Regions from separate parts of the Moritella sp. 24 genome, predicted to be linked through region 2. Evidence: predicted binding sites of a transcription regulator. Region 2 holds the regulator's gene; the other holds the start of a gene.
What was found. Region 2 encodes MetJ, which represses methionine synthesis genes. Its sites were predicted from a motif close to TAGACGTCTAGACGTCTA; they were not measured.

Region 1 (3,432 bases), 770 kb from region 2:
ACACCTGATTTAGCCATAAAAATACGTTGAGAGATCGATAAAGCACTCAGATCAAGACTACGAGCAATTTGCTCCGCCTGATTTTTATTACGCTTTAAAACTGCAGCTATCAGTTTTTCCATTTCATAATCGGTTGATTTTGCAGTATCCAACGTTTGAGTCATAACCTAGTTCCCTATCACAATGGTATGTATTAAGTTATTTTATCTTATGAATTTAGATAAATACACCTATATAACGTTAATTTTTCATATAATTAGCTAACAAGTTGTCATATTAAAGTTTTGGGTTAATCTCTTGTTATTAAATACAATTTAATACTTTATGGTTAAACTTTTTCTGCAAAATCGACAAATATATTTGACGTTATCGCGAACTATTTTATTATGACGACGAATTGTTAGCTGATGCTCAGTACATTGACAAGCATAGGTAAAAGTTTTGCCTTTCACACTCGATACGTCATATTCATGTGTTGTTTTTGCGGTGAGATCAAATATTTTATTCATGATTTGTTGCCACTCTTTACCATGGGGCTTAGTTCGACCAAAAATTTGGTAAACCAATAGGTGAGCAACTTCATGTGGGACGGTATGTGCAATGAAATGTTGTTGATTTTCTCGTAATAAAACGGGATTAAAACGTAATTCATTTGTTTGTAATCTGGCACTTCCTGCTGCTTTACCACGTTGATTAAAATTAATTTGTGGGCGAGGGAAGTTGCGATTTAACCGTTGTTCGGCTTGCTGGTAGCACGTGTCTATTTTTGCTAACACTAATTGCGCTAGCATTTCAGGTGTAGGATTTTGTTGATGTGCACTCTGTGGTGGTGCATTTTGTGATAATAAAGTGTCGGGCATAATTGGTATCTATAAAAAAGGCGCTTTGGTTATATAACCAAAAGCGCCTCTACTATTAACGATTAACTCGCAACTGTTAATTAGCAGTTGCTAGCTAAATGTTAATGTTGATTAAAGACCTGCTGCATCACGTAGGATTTCAGCTTTGTCTGTTGCTTCCCAAGAGAATTCGCTACGACCAAAGTGACCATAAGCAGCTGTATTTTGGTAAATAGGGCGCTTAAGATCTAGCATTTCGATTAGACCGTGTGGACGTAATTCGAAATGTTCACGAACAAGTTTAGTTAATAACTCTTCGCTTACTTTACCAGTACCGAATGTTTCAACAGAGATTGACGTTGGTTCTGCAACACCGATCGCGTAAGAAACTTGGATTTCACAACGGTCAGCTAGGCCAGCCGCTACAATGTTTTTAGCAACGTAACGTGCTGCATATGCTGCTGAACGATCTACTTTTGATGGATCTTTACCAGAGAATGCACCACCACCGTGACGCGCCATACCACCGTATGTATCTACGATAATTTTACGGCCAGTCAAACCACAGTCACCTACTGGACCACCGATAACGAAACGACCGGTTGGGTTAATGAAGAATTTAGTATCTTTCGTTAACCATTGCTCAGGTAGTACTGGCTTGATGATTGTTTCCATCACGGCTTCAACTAGATCTGCTTGTTTGATATCTTCAGAATGCTGAGTTGAAAGAACAACTGCATCGATACCAACAATTTTACCGTCGTCATAAGCAAATGTGATTTGGCTTTTTGCATCAGGACGTAACCAAGGAAGTGTACCGCTTTTACGTACTTCAGCTTGGCGTTTAACCAGCTTGTGTGAGTAAGTAATTGGCGCAGGCATTAATTCTTCAGTTTCATTGTTTGCATAACCAAACATTAAACCTTGGTCACCAGCGCCTTGCTCTAGTGGATCATCACGGTCAACACCTTGATTGATATCTGGAGATTGCTTACCGATTGTGTTTAATACAGCACAAGAGTCAGCGTCAAAACCCATTTCTGAGTTGATGTAACCGATTTCACGTACTGTCTTACGAGTGATTTCTTCGATATCAACCCAAGCGTCAGTCGTTACTTCACCACCAACCATAACCATACCTGTTTTAACATAAGTCTCACAGGCTACGCGTGCTTTAGGGTCTTGAGCGATGATTGCATCAAGTACAGCATCGGAGATTTGGTCTGCAATTTTATCAGGATGACCTTCTGATACTGACTCAGAGGTAAACAAATGTTTAGCCATGGTTCTTATTCTCTCTCTATATTTAAACACAACCGACGTAATATACGTTTATATGTGTAGAAGTTTTAACATCTAGACGGCTATTCTAAACCACTTTACCGGTATTAAGATAGTCTTTATGTCATATTAATTTATTAAATATGTTTAAAACTGCGATTTTCAGTGGATTTTTATTTATGTATATATGTAATAAACAGTCAATATGCAGTAGCATAGGACGAAAGTACTAAAAGTATGAAGTCACGACTATTTTTTAGCTGAAATTAAATATTCGTTTACTATTATTAAATATAATTACCATTATCACTCATTTGCCATTGGGAATAATTAAAGTGTCATTGAAAAAATCATTAGTTATCACAGCAGGGTTACTCGCTAGCTTTAGCAGTGCTGCATCAAATATTTCACTTGCTTTCGATAACGATAATATCGTTTTGGGCTACGACATTGAAATGCAAGAAGCACTTAAGTTAAAAGGTGATTACCTACAAACTATCGACAATGGTTACACTGTAGATACAGGTCTTTATGCGTTTCAAGATGTAGGTTCAACGTTTTTTGAACTTGGCGCAAAAGCGATGAGAATGGATAACGACAATGGTGATGGTTATGCATTAGCATTTGGTGGTTTAGGTGGATTACGCTTAACTGAAGAGTTTAGCCTTGAAGCTGAGTTTCACTTTAGTCCAGAAATCTTAGCGTTTGGCGATACAGAGAATTACACACAGTGGATTGCACGTGCTAGCTATGCGGTAATGCCGACTGCAAGTTTCTTTGTTGAATATAACCATACGACAGTTGAATATGATCGCATGCCAAGCGAACGTTTAACAAGTGATATATTATTTGGTCTAGCGTGGGTCTTCTAAGATCACTTTAGATTCATTTATATCGTAAAAAGCACCTAAGGGTGCTTTTTTTGTTTTTCGTCATGTGAATTTATCGATAAATCACATATTAATTGACTGAAACAGGTGTTGCCAATCTCTCTTTTTCTTCTTCAGGGCCTGCTTCTTTGGGTAAGGATAATTTTAAGAGTTCGGCGTAAAGTGGTTTTCCGCCAATTGCTTGAGCGACGAATGTTGCGCCAAGGCAAGTGATTAATAAAGGTAAAATCAATTCATAGCTATCTGTCATTTCAACGACTAACACAATACCTGTTACAGGTGCTCTTACTGTCGCTGCAAATAATGCGCCCATACCTGCAATTGCATAGACGATAGGTTCGTCAACGAAACTTGGAAATAGTTCGGCAGCAATAACACCGTAAGCCAACCCAAATAATGTACCTAAAGTCAGCATAGGGGTA
Region 2 (3,432 bases):
CACAAGCTCATCAAACGGATGTAATGCTAAATTAGATAGCAGCTGTTCCCACACAAACGGTTCAGGTTGGAAGGTGTCTAGTACCCTTGTCGCATCCAGACCGTTAAAATCTAATACCCCGCCTCGCGAACCATAAACACCGCATAAACACAGTTCTACATTTTGTTGTTCAGGCACTTTATGCATTTGTTCTGCGAACAAGGATAACCAACCGGCGCCGATATTCCCTTTTCCAAATAGCACAACACCAATACGTCGAGGCTGTTTGAATAACGCGGTATGTAACTCTTTCAATAAAGGCTCTAGCACCACTTGCTGTAACACAGCACAAATGCTTAAGTGGTTCTCACCTGTTTGTACAAATGTTAGATTGTGCTCTGAGATTAATTGATAGAATTGATGTGATTGTAAGGCATTATCCGTGACACCCGATCCGACCAACGCCACCATGCAAAAACCACTCACATGCTCAATTGTCACGGCACTGGTTGTTTGTTGCTTATATTCTTGTAATGCAGCCAGTGCAAACTCAACAATTTCAGCGGTATAACCTAATCGAACCCGATTATCTGTCGGGCGACGTTTAATACAGATAGGTGATAGCTGTTGCTGTGCTAACAGTATAATTAACTGATTATATTCTTGTTGGTAATCAGACTCAGCACTAAACTCCACATCCACTAAGTGGAGATCATCAATCGAAGTGACAATTTTCGCGCCTTTACCTTTTGGTAAACGACGGTGAATCTGAGTTGACCCTTCATCAGGAGTGTAGCTGCAACGTAACTGTACATGCTGCCGACTCTCAACAACAGGTTGTAATGTACGAGCATGCAATACCGGAGAGCCTAAACGCGCTAGCTCAGCTGCTTCATCAAGTGACAGTTTGGTTTGTAGTTCAGCATCTTTTACGCGACGAGGATCAGCACTAAATACGCCTGCAACATCACTCCAAATCGTCGTTTGATGTGCATCGACTAATGCTGCCAATAATGTTGCAGAGTAATCAGAACCATTCCGACCTAACGTCACTGTACGCTGTTGTCTATCACCAGCAATAAAACCAGTCACAACAACTCGCCCGGTTAAACTCTCTAAACAATGAGTGAGCTTCTGTCGAGATAAGGTTTCATCAACAATTGGCTGTGCCGCTAATTCAGTAGTCAAAAATAAGCGGGAGTCTAAGTCATCGGCTGGCAATTCAGCTTGATTTAATAATGCCGCTAATAAACGTGCAGACCACACTTCACCATGGGCAAGAATTTGATTTTTAGCATATCGATCAAGACTTGTTTCTAATAGATGACCAATGGTATGAATATCATCTTGTAGTGCAGCGATGAGCTGTTCGCACAATTCATCACTTAACAATTCTTTAATCAGTTTTTTTTGGTACTCGCACGTCGCAATAAGGCGATCAGATGCAGCTTGATCACCATCTTCAGCCAATTGTAATAACTCCAACAATTGATTCGTGGTCTTGCCAGCGGCAGAAACAACAATAAGATCGCGAGCGTTGGTGTGCTGACTAATAATCGTCAACACGCGACGATAACAGGTAGCATCAGCTAAACTACTGCCACCAAATTTATGAATACTACGCTTCACTGCGTCCATGCGTTCTCCCAGACTTAATATAGAATTAGTGTATTACCAGTACCTCAAAACATACACCATTCGGCTACAAAAGGTCAATAGACGTCTAGAGCTCTTTACATACTGATTGCCAATAATCAAATTCAAAGGTAGACTTATTACTTATTCATTAAATAATAATTTACGCAAAGGTCAAAAATGACGAAGTGGAATGGCGAGTATATTAGCCCCTATGCCGAGCATGGGAAAAAGAGTGAGCAGGTCAAAAAGATTACTGTTTCAATTCCTTTGAAAGTATTAAAAGTACTAACAGATGAAAGAACTCGCCGTCAGATTAATAATCAACGTCATGCGACTAACAGTGAATTGTTATGTGAAGCATTTTTACATGCTTATACAGGTCAACCATTACCTGAAGATGAAGATTTAACGAAAGACAAGCCAGATAGTATCCCTGCAGAAGCGAAAGCACAGATGCTTGCACTCGGTATCAATATTGATGATTATTTAGAATCAGATGATTAATCGATAGAATACACAGTTACAAATTAAACAGGCTCCTAATCAGGAGCCTGTTTTGATCTAACGGGTACGCATTTCACCTACCCAATAGATATTTTATTTCGTTAAAGAGTCATTAAAAACTAAAAGGTGCCGCACGGCCTTTTTTCTTTTTCTCAACAGATTTCGGTTCAACTGCTTTTACTTGTTTAGCTTTAGCTTCAGATTTTTTCTTTTTCTTCTTTTCAGGCTGTTCCCAAGTATCAACAGGAATGCTTTCAACAACAGGCTTGGCAGCCGGCGCTACCGATACAGGTACAGGTACAGGTACAATAGTCTCGTGTTCTACAGCGTCAGCAACATCTTGCTCAACATCATTATGCTCTGTGAAGTCGCTTTCTGTAAGACCATTTTCTGACATGTATGTTGCAACAGAATCAGACGCTAGAGCAGCAGGATCAACAAACTCTTCTTCAGTGAAGTATTCAGCATCATCTTCATAACCTTGCTGTTCGTCTTCTTCGGCATGATCATATTCAGCAAGCTCTTCCGCTGACATTACTTGAAAAGCTTCACCATTAAAGCCGATGATATCGCCAAACATAATCTTTTTACGTTTGCGTGTTTCAACTTCACCATTCACATACACATAACCGTCTGCAATATAGTTTTTCGCTTCACTGCCTGATGTCGCTAGATTTTCAATTTTTAAAATTTTATATAATTCAATTGGTTCTTCAGCAACAACAACAGGGATAACTTCAATTTCATATTCTTCAGACATGGGAACCTTAAATGTGAGCAAATAGCGGGTCTTTATACAAGTATAAGGCTAGAAATGCAAACGCCAAGGATAAACCTTGGCGTTTGTGAAAACGATACTATTTGCTTATAGCATGTAATTTTCAGGTAGTTCGATACGTGATACGCCCGTCTCTACCGCAGCCAATGCAACAGCACGTGCAACACGTGGCAATAAACGAGGGTCCATTGGTTTTGGAATAATATACTCTTTACCAAATTCCAATGATGTTGCGCCTGATGCAATTAATACTGATTCAGGTACTTCTTCTTTCGCAATTTTACGGATTGCATGTACCGCAGCTACTTTCATCGCTTCATTAATCACACTCGCACGCGAGTCTAATGCGCCACGGAAAATAAACGGGAAACATAATACGTTATTAACTTGGTTTGGGTAATCCGAACGGCCTGTTGCCATGATCAAATCTTGGCGAGCAGCATGTGCTAATTCAGGTTTGATTTCTGGATCTGGGTTTGAACATGCAAAAATAATAGGGTTATCAGCCATTAACTTAACATCATCAGCAGATA

Region 1: the regulator MetJ is predicted to act here: its motif matches at 2,189-2,206, upstream of metK (methionine adenosyltransferase).

Annotation. Positions count from the first base shown of each region.
Region 1 is NZ_CP056123.1:3,726,453-3,729,884, reverse strand. It holds gene HWV00_RS16595 (hypothetical protein) at 1-164, opposite strand, end outside; gene HWV00_RS16590 (SprT family zinc-dependent metalloprotease) at 315-860, opposite strand; gene metK (methionine adenosyltransferase) at 972-2,123, opposite strand; gene HWV00_RS16580 (YfaZ family outer membrane protein) at 2,456-2,992, shown strand; gene clcA (H(+)/Cl(-) exchange transporter ClcA) at 3,081-3,432, opposite strand, start outside.
Region 2 is NZ_CP056123.1:4,494,209-4,497,640, forward strand. It holds gene HWV00_RS20140 (bifunctional aspartate kinase/homoserine dehydrogenase II) at 1-1,617, opposite strand, end outside; gene metJ (met regulon transcriptional regulator MetJ) at 1,795-2,121, shown strand; gene HWV00_RS20150 (RNA-binding S4 domain-containing protein) at 2,234-2,881, opposite strand; gene HWV00_RS20155 (malic enzyme-like NAD(P)-binding protein) at 2,987-3,432, opposite strand, start outside.